3 regions of the Streptomyces sp. NPDC046712 genome follow, and region 2 is predicted to be linked to each of the others. Evidence: riboswitches for the same ligand, from Rfam matches in the RefSeq annotation. Region 2 holds a riboswitch; each other region holds the start of a gene.
The links. A riboswitch is a leader RNA that binds a small molecule or an ion and turns the genes downstream of it on or off. The one in region 2 is predicted to bind thiamine pyrophosphate.

Region 1 (6,223 bases), on a different contig from region 2:
ACCCGGCCCTCGTCCAGGCCCTGCAGTCCGGCGACGGCCCGCAGCAGAGTGGACTTTCCGCTGCCGCTCGGCCCGAGCACGCACACGATCTCGTGCTCGGCCACCGCCAGGTCCACCGAGTCGAGCACGGCCCGCTCCCCGAACCGTACGGTCGCGCCCTTGAGCGTCAGCATCAGAACTCCCCGGAGGTCCGGTCGGTGCGGAGCCGTTCGAGCAGCAGCAGGGCCACCGCGCACACCACCATCAGAATCGTCGAAAGGGCCATGGCCTGGCCGTAGTTGAGCTCTCCGGGCCGGCCGAGCAGCCGGGCGACGGCGACCGGCAGCGTCGGGTTGTCGGGCCGGGCGATGAAGACGGTCGCGCCGAACTCCCCGAGCGACACGGCGAAGGCGAACCCGGCCGCGATCAGCAAGGCCCGCCGTACCAGCGGCAGATCGACCTCCCGCCAGGCCCGCAGCGGCGAGGCACCGAGAACGGCCGCCGCCTCCCGCAGCCGCTCGTCGACCGCCCGCAGGACCGGCAGCATCGTCCGTACGACGAAGGGGACACCGACCAGGGCCTGCGCGAGCGGCACGAGGATCCAGCTCGCCCGCAGGTCGAACGGCGGCTCGTCGAGGGTGATCAGGAAGCCGAAGCCCACCGTCACCGCCGACACCCCGAGGGGCAGCATCAGCAGCGCGTCGAAGCCGCGTACGAGCCGCCCGGCCCGCCGGGTGAGGGCCGCCGCCGCGAGCCCGCCGATGACGAGGGCGATGGCGGTGGCGACTACGGCGTACCGGAGCGAGTTCCCGATGGTGTCCAGCAGGGGAACGAGGAAGGTGCCGGAGGGGTCGGTGGACTGCAGGGCCCGGTAGTAGTCGAGCCCGTAGCCGTCGGGGGTGGCGAAGGACCGCTCGACGAGCACGCCGAGCGGAAGCACGATCAGCAGGGCGACGGACAGCAGGACGATCGCGAACAGCGCCCACTGGCCGGCGCCCCCGGGCCGGCGCGCGGTCTGCTCGGGCGCGACCAGCTTCAGCGCCGTCTCCCGCCTGCGTACGGTCCGGGCGTGCACGGCGAGGACCACGCCCACGGCCACGAACTGCACCATCGTGAGGACGGCGGCCGTCGTCAGGTCGAAGCGGTCGACCGTCTGCCGGTAGATCTCCGTCTCCAGCGTGGAGTACGTGGAGCCGCCGAGGATCTGGACGACGGCGAAGGAGCTCGCGGTGAACAGGAACACCATCAGCGCGGCCGCGGCGACGGAAGGGGCGAGCGCCGGCAGGGTCACGGTCCGGAAGGCGGTCCAGCGGGAGGCGCCGAGGACGCGGGCGGCCTCCTCCTGGCGCGGGTCGAGCTGCGCCCACAGGCCGCCGACGGTCCGTACGACGACGGCGTAGTTGAAGAAGACATGGGCGAGGAGGATCGCCCAGACGGTGGTGTCCAGCCGGACGCCCCACCAGTCGTCGAGGAGCCCGCCGCGCCCGACGAGCGCGAGGAAGGCCGTGCCGACCATGACGGTCGGCATCACGAACGGCACGGTGACGACGGCGCGCAGCAGCCCTTTGCCGGGGAAGTCGAAGCGCGCGAAGACGTACGCGCCGGGCAGCGCGATCAGCAGGGTCAGGCCGGTGGAGGCGAGTGCCTGCCAGAGCGTGAACCAGAGGACGTCGAGGATCTCCGGCCGGCTCAGCGTCTCGCCGAAGCGGCCGAACTGCCACGCGCCGTCGACCCGCAGCCCGCGCTCGACGATCGAGGCGACGGGCCAGGCGAAGAAGAGCGCGAAGAAGGCGACGGGCACGACCATCAGGCCGAGCCGCGCCGCGCTTCCCCTGCGGTCGGGAACTACTTCAGAACGAGCGACGACCACTGCTGGATCCACTGGTCACGCTTCTCGGCGATCTTCTCGGGCGCCATGGTCTGCGGCTTGTCGATCACCACACCGTGCTTGGTGAAGAGTTCGGGCAGGGTGGCGTCCTTGGCCACCGGGTTGACGAACATCTGCAGCGGCATGTCGTCCTGGAACTTCTTGGAGATCAGGAAGTCGATCAGCGCCTTGCCGCCCTCGGGGTTCTTCGCCCCGTTCAGCAGTCCGGCGAACTCGGTCTGCCGGAAGCAGGTGCCGGTGGAGACCCCGGTGGGGGCGTCCTTGGGCTGCGGCTCGGAGTAGAGGACCTCGACCGGCGGGCTGGAGGCGTACGAGACGACCAGCGGCCGGTCTCCCTTGGCCTTCTTGCCGCCCGCGGAGCCGGAGAACTCCTGGTTGTAGGCGAGCTCCCAGCTGTCGACGGTCTTCACACCGTTGGCCTTGAGCTTCTTCCAGTAGTCCTGCCAGCCCTCGTCGCCGTACTGAGCGGCGGTGCCGAGCAGGAAGCCGAGGCCCGGGGAGGACCGCTCGGGGTTCTCGACCACGAGCAGGTTCCTGTACTCGGCCTTGGTCAGGTCCTCGAAGGTCTGCGGGGGCGCGAGCTTCTTGTCGGCGAAGTACTTCTTGTCGTAGTTGACGCAGATGTCGCCGGTGTCGATCGGGGTGACCCGGTGCTCCTTGTCGAGCTGGAGCTCGGCGGGGGTCCGGTCCAGGCCCTTCGCCTCGTAAGGGACGAAGATCCCGTTGTCGAGGGCGCGGGAGAGCAGGGTGTTGTCGACGCCGAAGAACACGTCGCCCTGCGGGGAGCCCTTGGTCAGGATCTCCTTGTTGACGGCCTCGCCTGCGTCGCCGCTCTTCAGCACCTTGACCGTGAAGCCGGTCTGCTTCGTGAACTCCGCCAGGACCTCCTTGGAGGCGTTGAAGGAGTCGTGGCTCACGAGGGTCACGGTCTTGGGGGCAGGGGCGTCGGCCTTGTCCTCGGATCCGCCGCAGGCGGCGAGGGTGGTGACCCCCAGCGCGGCGGCGATCGCCGCGGCGCCCATCTTCTTCGTGCTCACTGGAATTCCTCCTGGGTATGACCAGGAAGAGACGCGGCCCTGCCCGCGGCCGGTGATCATGGCCGCGGGCAGGGCGCTACAGCTCGAGTAACGACCGAACTTCCTACCCAGAATGACCTGGGCGAGGTTCAGAGGGTCTGCGGCCTGACGGTGCCGCACTCTCAGCGCTGTGGCGCTCCCCTGTCGGAATATGCATATGTTCGAGCTCAGACTACAAGGTCAGCGTTCCGACGCCGCCAGCTGTCCACAGGCACCGTCGATCTCCTGCCCGCGGGTGTCACGGACGGTGACCGGAACACCGTGGGCGGCGATGGCCTCGACGAACGCCTTCTCGTCCTCGGGACGGGAGGCGGTCCACTTCGACCCCGGCGTCGGGTTCAGCGGGATCAGGTTGACGTGCACCCGCTTGCCCTTGAGCAGCCGCCCGAGCAGGTCGCCGCGCCATGCCTGGTCGTTGATGTCGCGGATGAGGGCGTACTCGATGGAGATCCGGCGGCCGGACTTCTCCGCGTACTCCCAGGCGGCGTCGAGGACCTCGCGGACCTTCCAGCGGGTGTTGACGGGCACGAGGGTGTCGCGCAGCTCGTCGTCGGGCGCGTGCAGCGAGACGGCGAGCCGGCACTTGAAGCCCTCGTCGGCGAAGCGCAGCATCGCGGGCACGAGACCGACGGTGGAGACGGTGATGCCGCGCTGCGAGAGCCCGAGCCCGTCCGGCTCGGGGTCGGTCAGCCGGCGGATGGCGCCGACGACCCGCTTGTAGTTGGCGAGCGGCTCACCCATGCCCATGAAGACGATGTTGCTGAGCCGCGCGGGCCCACCGGGCACCTCGCCGTCGCGCAGGGCGCGCATCCCGTCGACGATCTGGTGCACGATCTCGGCCGTCGACAGGTTCCGGTCGAGCCCGGCCTGTCCCGTGGCGCAGAACGGGCAGTTCATCCCGCAGCCGGCCTGCGAGGAGATGCACATGGTGACCCGGTCCGGGTACCGCATGAGCACGGACTCGACGAGCGTGCCGTCGTGCAGCTTCCACAGCGTCTTACGGGTGGTGTCGTCGTCGCACGAGATGTGCCGGACCACGGACATCAGGTCGGGCAGCAGCTCCCCCTGCAGCTTCTCGCGCGAGGAGGCGGGGATGTCGGTCCACTCGGCGGGGTCGTGGGCGTACCGCGCGAAGTAGTGGGTGGACAGCTGCTTGGCGCGAAACGGCTTCTCGCCGATCGCGGCGACGGCCTCTTTGCGCTCGGCGGGCGTGAGGTCGGCAAGGTGCCGCGGCGGCTTCTTGGCTCCGCGGGGGGCGACGAAAGTGAGTTCTCCGGGCTTGGGCATGGTGGTACCAGTGTCGCAGACGGCAGCCCGTGGCCCGGTGTCGACGACTGCCCGCCGTCAGGGCCCTGGTCGGCCGGGCTGAGTCTGAGGGATCCGCGAGGTGAAGAACATCGCCAGGACGGAGGCGAGCGCGAGGATCGCGAGGGCGGCCCGCAGGCCGTCGAGTCTGGCCTCGGCGTTCGCGTCCAGTGCGGCCTCGGCCACCTCCGGGCTCGTGCCCGCCTCGTCGAGGGCCGTCCGGAGCTGGGCGTCCGAGAGGAAGGGAATCCCGCTCGACAGTTCGACGGCCGCCTTGTTCTTGACCTCGGCCGGAACCGCCGCGTTCTGCTCGACACTCGCCAGGAACGACGACGTGAGCGCGGCGATCATGAGCGACCCCGCCAGTGCCGTACCGATCGAGGAGCCGAGGTTGGTGACGGCGTTCTGGATGCCGCCGACCTCCGCGCTCTGCCGGTCCGGTACGGCCGAGACGGTGACCGCACCGAGCTGGGACGCCATCGCGCCCATGCCGAGCCCGATCAGCAGCAGGGGCACGGTGACGATCTCCGCCCCGGCGTCCGCGTCGAGCGCGGCCATCAGAATGACCGCGCCCGCGAGCAGCGCGAGCACCCCGAGCCGCACCACCCGCCGCGGCGAGACGTCCGGGAGGAACCGCGGAATCAGGACCGCCGCGGCCAGCAGAGTCAGCGAGAGCGGCAGGATGCGGGCACCGGTCGCGAGCGCGGACAGGCCCAGGGCGACGGACAGATAGAGCGGTACGACGAAGAAGACGCCCATCTGCACGAGGTACTGGAAGAAGAACATCGTCAGCCCGCCGGTCAACTGCTTGTTCTCCAGCATGGCCGGGTGGACGAGCGGCTCCCCGCCGCGCTTCACGAGCCGGGCCTCCCAACGGAGGAAGAGCCACACCAGGAACAGACCCGCCAGCATCAGCCACACGACCATCGAGACACCCAGCCACGACGGCGCGTCCGGTTTCGGCTGGAACCAGCCCCATTCGTCCGAGCGGAGAACGCCGTAGACGAAGATCCCGAGCCCGAGGGCGGAGAGGACCGCACCGACGAGATCGATGCGCGGGCGTTCCTCGCTCACCGCGTCGGCGATGCGGCGGGCGAACAGCAGAATGACGAGAACCACCAGGACCTCGCCGGCGAAGACCCAGCGCCAGGAGAAGTAGGTGGTGGCGACACCCCCGATGAGCGGCCCGAGCGCGATGGCCACGGCCCCCGCGGCCGCCACGATCCCGTAGGCGGCGGCGCGGCGTTCGGCGGGAAAGTTGCCGGCCACTAGCGCCACGATCGCGGGCAGGATCAGCGCCGCTCCGACGCCCTCGAGGAACGACCAGCCGAGCAGCAGCACCGGAAGGTTCGGTGCGAGAGCCGTGACGAGGGAGCCACAGCCGTAGATCACGCAGCCGATCATGAACGCCCGCTTCCGGCCGATCAGCACCCCGACCTTGCCCCCGGGGATCATGAGCATCGCCATCACGAGCGTGTAGGCCGTGATGGCGCCCTGGATCCCGGTCACCGTCGTACCCACGTCGTCGGCGACCGTCGCGATCGAGACGTTCATGACGGAGCTGTCGAGCGCCATCAGGAACTGACCGGCCGCGAGCGTCAGCAGGACGGACCGCGCCCCCGCCCGTACCTCGCCCGAGCCTCCCCTAGCTGCCATGGGCGAAATCATCCCGGTTGCCTCGGTCGCGGACCCCGCGACTCGCCCTTCACGTCCACCACATGGCGGGCGGGGCCCGCCGAAGCGACCCGGGTACGAAGAAGGGCTCGCCGTCCATGGGACGGCGAGCCCTTCAGCGAGGAACGCGCAGATCAGCTCGTGCCGACGAAGATCACGAACAGCAGCCAGACCACCGGAGCCGTCGGCAGCAGCGAGTCGAGGCGGTCCATGATGCCCCCATGGCCCGGGAGCAGCGTGCCCATGTCCTTGATGCCCAGGTCGCGCTTGATCATCGACTCGCCGAGGTCGCCGAGCGTCG
Region 2 (6,223 bases):
TCGGCGGGCGAAGCAGCGTCCGAGGAATGGACACGTTTTTGGACAAGGTCCCAGGGGTGGGCTCCGCCGTTCGGACGATACGCCGAGGGATCACGGCAAGAGGATCAGGCCGAGGGGATCACGCCGAGGGATCACGTCAAGAGGATCACGCCGAGGGGATCAGGCCGAGCGCTCGCGGATCCGCTTGGCCAGGCGGGCCGTCGCCGCGGCCGGGTCGTCGGCCTCGGTGATCGCCCGGACGACGACGATCCGGCGCGCGCCCGCGTCCAGCACCTCGTCCAGGTTGGTCTCGTCGATCCCGCCGATGGCGAACCAGGGCCGGTTCTGCTCCAGGGAGGCCGCGTGCCGCACGAGTCCGAGCCCCGGCGCGTACCGCCCGGGCTTGGTCGGGGTGGGCCAGCAGGGGCCCGTGCAGAAGTAGTCCACGCCCGGCTCGGCGACGGCCGCGTCCACCTCGGACTCGGCGTGGCAGGAACGGCCGATCAGCACCTCGTCGCCGAGGATCGCGCGGGCGGCGGGCACGGGCAGGTCGCCCTGGCCCAGGTGCAGCACGTCGGAGCCGATGGCGTGGGCGACGTCGGCCCGGTCGTTCACGGCGAGCAGCTTGCCGTGCCGGCGGCACGCCTCGGCGAAGACGGCGAGGTGCTTCAGCTCCTCGCCGGCCTCCATGCCCTTGTCGCGCAGCTGCACGATGTCCACGCCGGAGGAGAGCACGGCGTCGAGGAAGGCGGGCAGGTCTCCCTGGCGCCTGCGGGCGTCCGTGCACAGATAGAGCCGGGCGTCGGCGAACTGCTCGCGAGGCGTGGACATGGGTGCTTCCCCCCGTTGGGTGCGGCGGTTCCGTGGGGGCCGGGCGGGCCCGGCCCCCAGGGAACCACCTGTGTGGTGTCTTCGGAACGTCAGACGGCGAGCGCCTGGGCGCGGCGCTTCACCTCCGTGCCGCGATTCTCGCTGAGGGCCTGCGCGGGCGTGCCCGGCAGGGTCGGGTCGGGAGTGAAGAGCCACTCCAGCATCTCTTCGTCGGTGAAGCCGTCGTCCTTCAGAAGGGTCAGGGTTCCGGAGAGACCCTTGACCACCTTGTCGCCGTCGATGAAGGCGGCCGGCACCTGAAGCGCCTTGTTCTCACCGCGGCGCACGGCGATGAGCTGGCCCTCCTTGACCAGCTGCCGCACGCGCGTCACCTCGACATCGAGCATTTCCGCGATGTCGGGGAGGTAGAGCCAGGCGGGGACGAGAGCATCGATTCTTGCGTCAATCTCGGTCACGTGGACAAGCCTGCCATCCCGGACTGACAGTCGGTAGTCGAGCCCTAGAGGACTGCCGCCTTCAGGGGGACGGAGGGGTCGGCGGCCCGCTCCGGGTCGATGCGGGTGCCGGACTCGATCAGCTTGCGGCCCTGGGCCAGGTCGCGGGGGCGTCCGACGGCGAGCAGGGCGACGAGGACGCCGTCGCGCAGCCAGAGCGCGGACCAGGAGGGTCCGGCCGGGTCGCCGCGCCGGAGCAGCTCCGTGTCGCCCGCGTGGTGTCCGGCGTACTGCACGAAGCGGCCGAACTGCTCGGACCAGAAGTACGGCACCGGGTCGTACGGCCGGGGGGCCTCACCGATGATCTCGGCCGCGACGGTGCGCGGCCCCTGGAGCGCGTTGTCCCAGTGGTGGACCAGGAGCCGCCGGCCGTAGCGGGCGGAGGGGAAGGAGGCGCAGTCGCCGACTGCGTACACGTCGGGCAGGGAGGTGCGCAGCCGCTCGTCGGCGGTGACGGAGCCGTCCGTGTCGAGGGCGATGCCGGAGCCGGCGAGCCAGCGGGTGGCGGGCCGGGCGCCGATGCCGACCACGACCGCGTCGGCGGTCAGCTGCCGGCCGTCGGTCAGGACGACCGTGCCGGGTTCGACGCCGGCCACACGCGCGTGGGTGAGGAGTTCGGCACCGCTCTCGTCGTACCACTGCGCCATGGGGGCGGTGACCTCGACGGGGAGCGCGCCCGCGAGCGGGCGGTCGGCGGCCTCGACGACGGTGACGGCGCACCCCGCCTCGCGGGCGGCGGTGGCGAATTCGGCGCCGATCCAGCCGGCACCGACCACGACGATGTCGTGGCGCCGCTCCAGGACGGGCTTGAGGCGGGCGGCGTCGTCGAGGGTGCGCAGCAGATGGACTCCGGGCACGCCCTCGGTGCCGGGCAGAGTGACCGGCTCGGCGCCGGTGGCGAGGACCAGGACGTCGTACGGGACGGGCCCGGCCTCGGTGTCGACCTCGTGGTCGTCGGCGCGCAGGCCGGTGACGTCGAGACCGAGGCGCAGCTCGATGGAGAGGGCCTCGAAGTCGACGTCGAAGGCGGAGTCCTCGGCCTTGCCGAGGAGGACCGCCTTGGAGAGGGGCGGCCGGTCGTAGGGCTGGTGCGGCTCGGCCCCGATGAGGACGACCGGGCCGGTGAAGCCCTGTTCGCGCAGGGCGACGGCGGTCTGCACCCCCGCCATGCCGGCGCCCACGATCACGACCCGCTGCTGTGCCTGCTTCTGCTCGCTCACCCGATCACCTTACAAATCTGATACTCCGTCAGGAAGGCAGTTGCTCGACCACACTGGTGCCGGCGCCCTCCTGGGACTCCCATGCCCAGGTCTCCTCCAGCCGAACGCGCCCGTCCGGCAGCTCCACCACGGTCGAGACGCAATGCCCGGAAGAGGTGGATCCGTCCTGCTTCAGCTGGACGTACCGGAAGTCGAGCCGGTCCCCCGCGCGCGTGCCGACGAGATTCCCCCGGACGACGTCCCCGCCGGCGTACTCGGCCCAGATCCGGCCGTCCTCCTCGTGGTACGTGAAGCGGGTACGCGTACCGACCTGACCGGGCGCCTGGTCGGCGACCGGGGCGAGGACCAGTCCGTCGAGAGATCGAGCCACAGCGGAGGCTCCCTTACTGGGCGTCGGGGGCGGGGGATAGTCTGACCGTCAACGTAGAGCACTCGCGGGAGCCCGGACGCACCGGGCTGAGAGGGAGGCTGGCCGGCCTCCGACCGTACGAACCTGATCCGGGTCATGCCGGCGAAGGGAGGGGCTGGACGCCCATGTCGCGTACATGCAGTACATCTGACGTTCTCGTCATCGGGGGCGGAATCATCGGTCTGGTCACGGCCTGGCGGGCGGCGCAGCGCGGGCTGCGCACCGCGGTCGTGGACCCGGAACCGGGCGGCGGGGCCGCCCGCGTGGCGGCCGGGATGCTGGCCGCCGTCACCGAACTCCACTACGGCGAGGAGACCCTGCTCGCCCTCAACCTCGCCTCCGCGCGCCGCTATCCGGACTTCGTCGCCGAGCTCCAGGACGCCACCGGGCACGACGTGGGCTACCGCGCCTGCGGCACACTCGCCGTCGCGCTCGACGCCGACGACCGGGCGCACCTGCGCGAGCTGCACGCCCTGCAGACCCGCTGCGGCCTGGAGTCGGAGTGGCTCAGCGGGCGCGAGTGCCGCCGACTGGAGCCGATGCTCGCTCCGGGGGTGCGCGGCGGACTGCGGGTCGACGGCGACCACCAGGTCGATCCGCGCCGGCTCGCGGACGCGCTGGTCGTCGCCTGCGAACGGGCCGGGGTGGTCTTCCACCGGGCCCTGGCGGAGCGGCTGACGGTGGTACGGGACCGGGCGACCGGCGTACGGCTCGCGGACGGCGCCGCGCTCGAGGCGGACCAGGTCGTGCTGGCCGGCGGCAGCCTCAGTGGCCGGCTCGCCGGCGTACCGGAGGAGGTGCTGCCGCCCGTACGCCCCGTGAAGGGGCAGGTGCTGCGGCTGACCGTGCCGCGGGCGTACGCCCCGTTCCTGTCCCGGACCGTCCGGGCCGTCGTGCGCGGCAGCCATGTCTATCTGGTGCCGCGCGAGAACGGCGAGCTGGTGGTCGGCGCGACCAGCGAGGAGCTGGGCTGGGACACCACCGTCACGGCGGGCGGTGTCTACGAGCTGCTGCGCGACGCCCATGAGCTCGTGCCGGGCATCACCGAGCTGCCGCTCACCGAGACCCGCGCGGGCCTGCGGCCCGGCTCGCCGGACAACGCTCCGCTGCTCGGCCCGACCGCGCTGCCCGGCCTCCGGCTGGCCACCGGCCACTACCGCAACGGGGTCCTGCTCACCCCCGTCACCGGCGATGTGATGGCCGACCTCCTCACCACCGGCGTGCTTCCGGACGAGGCCCGCCCCTTCACCCCCCGCCGCTTCTCCCCCGTACGTCAGGAGCAGCCCGCATGAACGTCCCGACGAACGTCCCGACGAACGTCTCCGTCAACGGCGAGGCACACGTCCTCACCGCACCCACGACCCTCGACTCCCTGGTCGCGACGCTGACGGCGGCGCCGTCGGGCGTGGCCGCGGCCGTCAACGAGACCGTCGTGCCGCGCAGCCAGTGGTCCGCGACCGTCCTCGGCGAGGGCGACCGGGTCGAGGTCCTCACCGCCGTGCAGGGGGGCTGAGCGCGATGTCCGACGACTCATTCCTCCTCGGGGGTACGGAGTTCTCCTCCCGCCTGATCATGGGCACGGGCGGGGCCCCCAGCCTGGACGTCCTCGAACGCTCTCTGGTCGCCAGCGGCACCGAGCTCACCACCGTCGCCATGCGGCGCCTCGACCCGACCGTGCAGGGCTCCGTCCTGTCCGTCCTGAACCGGCTCTCCATCCGTGTCCTGCCGAACACGGCGGGCTGCTTCACGGCGGGCGAGGCCGTCCTGACCGCGCGCCTCGCGCGGGAGGCGCTGGGCACCGACTGGATCAAGCTGGAGGTCGTCGCCGACGAGCGGACCCTGCTGCCGGATCCGATCGAGCTGCTCGACGCGGCGGAGACGCTGGTGGACGACGGCTTCACGGTCCTGCCGTACACCAACGACGATCCGGTCCTCGCGCGGAAGCTGGAGGACGTGGGGTGCGCGGCGATCATGCCGTTGGGCTCGCCGATCGGCTCCGGGCTCGGGATCCGCAACCCGCACAACTTCCAGCTGATCGTGGAGCGGGCGGGGGTGCCGGTGATCCTGGACGCGGGGGCGGGGACGGCCTCGGACGCCGCCCTGGCGATGGAGCTGGGGTGCTCGGCGGTCATGCTGGCCTCGGCGGTGACCCGCGCGCAGGAGCCGGTGCTGATGGCGGAGGCGATGCGGCACGCGGTGGAGGCGGGCCGCCTGGCGTGGCGGGCCGGCCGGATCCCGCGCCGTCACTTCGCCGAGGCCTCGTCCCCGACGGAGGGCCGCGCGGCCCTGGACCCGGAGCGCCCGGCCTTCTGAGCGCGCGCTCGTGGACCTGGTCCGAGTGCCTGTGGACCGGGTCCGCGCGTCACAGGTGTGCTGCGGTCCTGGCCGGTGGGGACGGGGTGTCCTCACCGGCTCGTAAACTCAGGGCCGTGGACACGACCCTTCAGGACCCTCTCGTCGGGCAGCTGCTCGACGACCGCTACCGCGTCGACGCGCGCATCGCCGTCGGCGGGATGGCCACGGTCTACCGGGCCGTCGACACCCGCCTCGACCGGGTGCTCGCGCTCAAGGTGATGCACCCGGCGCTCGCCACCGACGCCACGTTCGTGGAGCGGTTCATCCGCGAGGCCAAGTCCGTCGCCCGGCTCTCCCACCCCAACGTCGTCGGGGTCTTCGACCAGGGCGCGGACGGCGCGTACGTCTATCTCGCCATGGAGTACGTCGCCGGGTGCACCCTGCGTGACGTGCTGCGCGAGCGCGGGGCGCTCCAGCCGCGGGCGGCGCTCGACATCCTGGAGCCGGTGCTCGCCGCGCTGGGGGCGGCGCACCGGGCCGGGTTCGTGCACCGGGACATGAAGCCGGAGAACGTCCTGATAGGGGACGACGGCCGGGTCAAGGTCGCCGACTTCGGACTCGTACGGGCCGTCGGCTCGGCCACGAACACCACCGGCTCCGTCCTCGGCACCGTGTCGTACCTCGCCCCCGAGCAGATCGAGCACGGCACGGCGGACACCCGTGCCGACGTGTACGCCTGCGGTGTCGTCCTGTACGAGATGCTGACCGGCGGCAAGCCGCACTCCGGGGACACCCCCGCCCAGGTCCTCTACCAGCACCTGAACACCGACGTACCGGCCCCCTCCGCCGCCGTCCCCGGCCTCGCCCTCGAACTGGACGAGCTGGTGGCGAGCGCGACCGCGCGCAACCCCGAGGTGCGGCCGCACGACGCGGTCGCGCTCCTGGCCCTGACCCGGGAGGCCCGCGCCGCGCTCACGGAAGAGCAGCTGGACGCC
Region 3 (6,223 bases), on a different contig from region 2:
CAGACACGATCGGGCCAATGGCAGGGGCGGACGCACGATGAAGGCATTCCGACTGGACGAGCTGGAGGCGGAGCGCGCCGCCAACGACGGCGCGTACCTCCAGTTCCTGCGGGAGCGGAACATGTCGGTCGGCCTGTACGCGCTCGACGCGGGCTCGCTCGACCCGCAGCAGCCGCACCACCAGGACGAGGTGTACTTCGTCGTGAGCGGCCGTGCGGCGATCACGGTCGGGATGGAGACGACGCAGGTGGCGCGCGGCAGCGTGGTCTACGTGCCCGCCGGGGTGGCCCACAAGTTCCACCACATCACCGAGGACCTGCGGGTCATGGTGGTCTTCTCCCCGCCGGAGTCCTGAACTCCCCTAGGGGTCGGATCAGGGGAGATCAAGGGCCGCGAGGGCCCCGCCGGCCCCCGTGGCGCCCCTAGCATCGAAGGTGTTCGGCGCAGAGCGCGCGGAACGGAGTCTTCGGGAGATGAGGTAAGCGCTATGGCGGTACGAGAGATTCTCGCGGGGATGCCCTGGTGGGTGAAGTGGGTGGCCATACCCGTCATCGCGCTGCTCGTCTTCGGTGGCCTGATCACCAGCATCGCGACGTTCGTGATCGGTCTGCTCTTCAAGGTGCTGGTCTTCGTCGCCCTCGTCGGTGGACTGATCTACGTCGTACGGAAGTTCACCTCCTCCTCGACCTCGCGCGAGGATTGGTAGCACAAGCTACCCATCGGTATGGACCGGCTGTCCGGTGTTAGCCCGGCCGAGGGACGCGGCGGTTGAAACCGCGTTCACGCCTGGGGGCTGCCATTAGAGTGGCAATCAACTGCCGCCCCCGGGGAAAACTGGCGTAGACATCCGCGTTGACCTGCGGTTCTTCACCAGTCCCGGGCGGGTCCGCCACCGGACCCCACCGGTTCCCAGGCCGCGGCGGTCGCGCGGGGGCGGCCCCCGCGGGCGGGTGCACGGCACCCGGCGACACGCCTGGGGGTGACCTTTGGCCACGGCTTCGCAGTCCGCCGTCCCTACCCTGATCGGCTCCGTGCAGCGGGCGCTGAGACTTCTGGAGGCCGTGGGCTCCCATGAGGACGGTGCCCCCGCCAAACAGCTCGCGCGCGAGGCGGGGCTCCCGCTTCCCACCGCGTACCACCTGCTCCGCACCCTGACGCACGAGGGCTATCTGCGCCGCGAGAAGGGTGTGTTCGTGTTCGGCGACGCGGCGGGTCGACTCGCCGGCGGCGGAGATCTGCAGAATCGTCGCACCAAGATCGAAGACTCCCTCGCGCACTGGCGCGACGAGATCGGCGTTCCCGTCTACTTCGCCATCTACCGCGAGGGCGAGATCGAGCTCGTCGCCGTCGCCGACACCCCCTCCGCTCCCGCCGTGGACGAGTGGGCCGACTTCCGCGAGACGGGCCACGCCCATGCGATCGGTCAGTGTCTGCTCAGTCAACTCGATCTGAAGAGCCGTCAAGACCACCTCGACCGCCATCCGGTGGAAGCCATCACTCCGTATACGGTGCGTAACCGGCGGGTGCTTTTGGAGCGTTTGGGCGGTATGGGGCGAATGGAGCCCCTGGTGGAGCGTCAGGAATATGCGCTCGGCACAGTTTGCGCTGCGATCCCCATCACCGCGGGGTCGACGGCGGCCGCCATGGCGATTTCCCTCCCCCTTCACCAGGAAGAACGGTTGCTGCCCGCAGTCGATCGGCTACGCAACGAGATCGGGAGGCTCTTCAGTTCCTTCGCGTTCTCTATCAGTATCTGAAAAATCACTCCTTGTGATCTGCTAGCCCTTCCAGCACGATTGCGTCAAGAGGGCCATCGGGGATCATTCCTGGCCGTTTTGATCACAGCTTTCAGCAGCCGTGTTTACACAACTGCTTCCTTCACTGCGGGGTACATGATGCGAGAGTCGGTCCAGGCCGAGGTCCTGATGAGCTTCCTCGTCTCCGAGGAGCTCTCCTTCAGGATCCCGGTGGAACTCCGATACGAGACCCGGGATCCCTACGCGGTGCGAATGACCTTCCATCTCCCCGGAGATGCGCCTGTGACCTGGGCGTTCGGGAGAGAGCTGCTGCTGGACGGGATCAACCGACCGAGCGGGGACGGCGATGTGCACATCGCGCCGACCGATGCCGAGGTGCTGTCGGACGTCTCCATCCGGCTCCAGGTCGGCAGTGACCGGGCGCTGTTCCGTGCCAGCGCCCCGCCGCTCGTCGCCTTCCTCGACCGTACGGACAGGTTGGTTCCTCTCGGTCAGGAACGGACACTGGGCGACTTCGAGGACAATCTGGAAGCCGCGCTCGGCCGGATTCTGGCAGAGGAGAACGCGGGCTGAGTGGCTCCCCAGGCACCCCGTCGAGGAGGGGACCGGGGGAGATCACTTGGCCCGGCGGCGGCGTCCACCCCTGGATGAACGCTTCTCCGGAGCCCGGTCGCCCGGCCGGTCGGCGGAGACCACCAGGGCGGCGAGCGCGGTGGTGACGGGTACCGAGGCGACCAGACCGATCGATCCCACCAGCGTCCGGACGATCTCCTCCGCGACCAGCTCGCTGTTGGCCACCGTCCCCACGCTGCTCTGCGCGATGGAGAAGAGCAGCAACAGGGGCAGGGCCGCACCGGCGTAGGCGAGCACCAGGGTGTTCACCACGGACGCGATGTGGTCGCGACCGATCCGGATCCCGGCCCGGTACAGCGCGCGGGGCCCCATCCGGGGGTCGGCCTGGTGCAGCTCCCACACCGCCGAGGTCTGGGTCACCGTCACATCGTCGAGGACACCGAGCGATCCGATGATGATGCCCGCGAGCAGCAGACCGGACATGTCGATGTCCGGGTAGAGGCCGTGGATCAGACCGGTGTTGTCGTCCGTGTTGCCGCTCAGCGAGGCCCAGCCGATGAAGAGCGAGCCGAGCAGTCCGATCAGAAGCAGCGAGATCAGCGTTCCGAGCACCGCGACCGAGGTGCGGGCCGACAGGCCGTGGCACATGTAGAGCGCGATCAGCATGATCGCGCTCGATCCGATCACGGCGACCACCAGCGGATTCGAACCCTGAAGAATCGCCGGGAGGATGAAGAAGGTCAGGATCAGGAAGCTCAAGGCGAGCGAGATCAGTGCCATCACTCCGCGCATCCGGCCGACGAGCACGACCACGACCGCGAAGATCAGAGCGAGGACCGTCAGCGGAACCTTGCGGTTCACATCCGTCACCGAGTACTGCAGATCGCGCGGGGCGTCGGGGGCGTACGCCACCACCACGCCCTGCCCCTGGTCCAGTTGGCGCGGCGCGTCCGGCTGCACGATCTCCGTGAAGGTACGTCCCTTGTCCGGGCCGCTGGTGACCTCGATCGTCGCCTTCTCGCACTGCCCCTGCTGGGCGTCGACGGCCTCGCGGCCCTCGGGGGTGGAGGTGTCCCCGGTCGGCGGGACCTGGGCGGCGTTCACATCCTTGCAGTCGACCTGCTCGACCGAGACGACCTCGCCCTGGTACGTCTGCCGATCGAAGCCGACGCCGGTGCGCTCGTGTTCCGGGGCGCCCCCCGGCCACAGGACGACGAGACCGACCACCACGGCCGTGGCGAACGGGATCAGGACGGCGGCGATGACCCTGCGCAGATGCCGCGAGACAGGCGCGGCCGGCCCATGGCTGTGGGTATGGCCGTGCCCGTGGCCCGCGTCACCATGTCCGTCGTGGCCGTCGGGTTCTGGGGTCTGCTGCGAGGAAGTCACCGACCGATCATCGCAAGAACGGTGGGGGCCCACTGTTCAGCACGGCCGGATTGACGCTAGCGTGGTGGCACCTTTGCACACGCGGGAGCTCGGAGCACCGGGCTGAGAGGGCGCTGATCACCGTACGCGCGTACATGACGTACGTACGGGAGGAGGCTGCGCCGACCGCCGAACCTGTTACCGGGTAATGCCGGCGTAGGGAGATCGGTCTCATGACCATTCAGGATGCACGCACGCCTGCCACCAGCCAGGACGAGCGCAAGCCGGGCTGGCACAAGGGATATGTCGAGGGCTCGCGCCCCGACCTCCGAGTGCCCGTCCGACAGGTGCACCTCACCAACGGCAAGGACGTGACGCTGTACGACACGTCCGGTCCGTACACCGACCCCACCATCGACACCGACGTACGGCGGGGCCTTCCGCCGCTGCGCGAGAACTGGATCATCGGCCGCGGGGACACCGAGGAGTACGCGGGCCGGCCGGTCCGCCCCGAGGACGACGGCATCAAGCACACCTCGCCGCGCGGGGGCCTGAAGAACCTCGACGCCGTCTTCCCCGGCCGCCCGCGCCAGCCCCGCCGGGGCCGCGACGGGGCGGCGGTGACGCAGCTCGCGTACGCCCGCCGGGGCGAGATCACCCCGGAGATGGAGTACGTCGCGATCCGCGAGAACGTCTCCCCCGAGGTCGTACGGGAGGAGATCGCCGCAGGTCGCGCGGTGCTCCCGGCGAACGTCAACCACCCGGAGATCGAGCCGATGATCATCGGCAAGCGGTTCCTGGTGAAGGTCAACGCCAACATCGGCAACTCCGCCGTGACCTCCTCGATCGAGGAGGAGGTGGAGAAGATGACGTGGGCGACCAAGTGGGGCGCCGACACGGTCATGGACCTGTCCACCGGTCGCAACATCCACACCACCCGCGAGTGGGTGCTGCGCAACTCCCCCGTGCCGATCGGCACCGTGCCGCTCTACCAGGCCCTGGAGAAGGTCGACGGCAAGGCCGAGGAGCTGACCTGGGAGATCTACAAGGACACGGTCATCGAGCAGGCCGAGCAGGGCGTCGACTACATGACGGTGCACGCCGGCGTGCTGCTGCCGTACGTGCCGCTGACCGCCCGCCGCAAGACCGGCATCGTCTCGCGCGGCGGCTCGATCATGGCCGCCTGGTGCCTGGCGCACCACAAGGAGAACTTCCTCTACACGAACTTCGAGGAGCTCTGCGAGATCCTCGCGACGTACGACGTCACGTACTCGCTGGGCGACGGTCTGCGCCCCGGTTCGATCGCGGACGCCAACGACGCGGCGCAGTTCGCGGAGCTGAAGACGCTCGGTGAGCTGAACACGATCGCCAAGCGCCACAACGTGCAGACGATGATCGAGGGCCCGGGCCACGTCCCGATGCACAAGATCAAGGAGAACATCGACCTTCAGCAGGAGATCTGCGAGGAGGCGCCGTTCTACACCCTCGGCCCGCTGACCACGGACGTCGCTCCGGCGTACGACCACATCACCTCGGGCATCGGCGCCGCGATGATCGCCTGGTGGGGCACGGCGATGCTCTGCTACGTCACGCCCAAGGAGCACCTGGGCCTGCCCAACCGCGACGACGTGAAGACCGGCGTCATCACCTACAAGATCGCGGCGCACGCGGCCGACCTGGCCAAGGGGCACCCGGGGGCGCAGGAGTGGGACGACGCCCTGTCGGACGCGCGGTTCGAGTTCCGCTGGGAGGACCAGTTCAACCTGGCGCTCGACCCGGACACGGCCCGTGAGTTCCACGACGAGACGCTGCCGGCGGAGCCCGCGAAGACCGCGCACTTCTGCTCGATGTGCGGTCCGAAGTTCTGCTCGATGAAGATCTCGCAGGACATCCGGCGTGAGCACGGCGGCGACCTGCAGTCGGACGAGATCGAGGCCGGTATGGCCGAGAAGTCCAAGGAGTTCGCGGCCGCCGGCAACCGCGTGTACCTCCCGCTGGCGGACTGACGCGCGGGAGCGCGACCGACCGGTGTGAGCGCGACCGACCGGCGACCCTCGGGGGAGTCGCCGGTCGTCCGCGCTCGGCCGGATCACTCGGGACGGTGTTCCGGGGGGCCGAACTCCGGGCTGGTGAAGTCCGGGCTGCTGAATCTCGGGCGGGTGCCCGAGGCGCCCTCGTTCGGGCTCGAGAAGTCCGGTCCGCTGTAGCCGATCTTCGGCATGCGGTCCGTACGCTCCGAGCGCTGCGGCGGCAGGGGCGAGGCGGGATCGGCCAGGGCGTCCCGCAGGAACGGCAGGATGCCCCGTTCCAGCAGGGCGCGGCGCCAGGCATCGCGGGCCAGGGAGAGTTCGTCGTCCTGCTCGCCGGACGCCACGGCGCCCGCGGCCACTTCGGTGGAGCGGTTGCGCAGCGCCGTCAGGAGGAGACCGACGGCCGCGCAGAGCAGTCCCGCGGCGGCGACGGCCCCGAAGAACCCGGCCGCAGTCAGCAGCGTGTCGGCGAACACGAGGGTGGGGGCCACCACC

Region 1: it holds a riboswitch for thiamine pyrophosphate, as region 2 does, so the genes downstream of both, ABZ939_RS09220 (thiamine ABC transporter substrate-binding protein) here and thiO (glycine oxidase ThiO) in region 2, are expected to answer to the same signal.
Region 3: it holds a riboswitch for thiamine pyrophosphate, as region 2 does, so the genes downstream of both, thiC (phosphomethylpyrimidine synthase ThiC) here and thiO (glycine oxidase ThiO) in region 2, are expected to answer to the same signal.

The regions. Positions count from the first base shown of each region.
Region 1 is NZ_JBEYYW010000005.1:156,412-162,634, reverse strand. Features, by position in the region: gene ABZ939_RS09230 (ABC transporter ATP-binding protein) at 1-173, opposite strand, end outside; gene ABZ939_RS09225 (iron ABC transporter permease) at 173-1,786, opposite strand; gene ABZ939_RS09220 (thiamine ABC transporter substrate-binding protein) at 1,825-2,889, opposite strand; TPP riboswitch at 2,987-3,096, opposite strand; gene rlmN (23S rRNA (adenine(2503)-C(2))-methyltransferase RlmN) at 3,124-4,230, opposite strand; gene ABZ939_RS09210 (MFS transporter) at 4,288-5,904, opposite strand; gene ABZ939_RS09205 (phosphatidate cytidylyltransferase) at 6,057-6,223, opposite strand, start outside.
Region 2 is NZ_JBEYYW010000037.1:53,227-59,449, reverse strand. Features, by position in the region: gene thiE (thiamine phosphate synthase) at 160-810, opposite strand; gene ABZ939_RS33470 (Rv2175c family DNA-binding protein) at 900-1,265, opposite strand; gene ABZ939_RS33465 (FAD-dependent oxidoreductase) at 1,310-2,524, opposite strand; gene ABZ939_RS33460 (hypothetical protein) at 2,553-2,894, opposite strand; TPP riboswitch at 2,949-3,061, shown strand; gene thiO (glycine oxidase ThiO) at 3,059-4,225, shown strand; gene thiS (sulfur carrier protein ThiS) at 4,222-4,446, shown strand; gene ABZ939_RS33445 (thiazole synthase) at 4,452-5,246, shown strand; gene pknB (Stk1 family PASTA domain-containing Ser/Thr kinase) at 5,363-6,223, shown strand, end outside.
Region 3 is NZ_JBEYYW010000003.1:234,211-240,433, forward strand. Features, by position in the region: gene ABZ939_RS05585 (cupin domain-containing protein) at 38-355, shown strand; gene ABZ939_RS05590 (DUF5326 family protein) at 488-706, shown strand; gene ABZ939_RS05595 (helix-turn-helix domain-containing protein) at 987-1,757, shown strand; gene ABZ939_RS05600 (SsgA family sporulation/cell division regulator) at 1,896-2,330, shown strand; gene ABZ939_RS05605 (YibE/F family protein) at 2,373-3,719, opposite strand; TPP riboswitch at 3,791-3,938, shown strand; gene thiC (phosphomethylpyrimidine synthase ThiC) at 3,932-5,704, shown strand; gene ABZ939_RS05615 (hypothetical protein) at 5,788-6,223, opposite strand, start outside.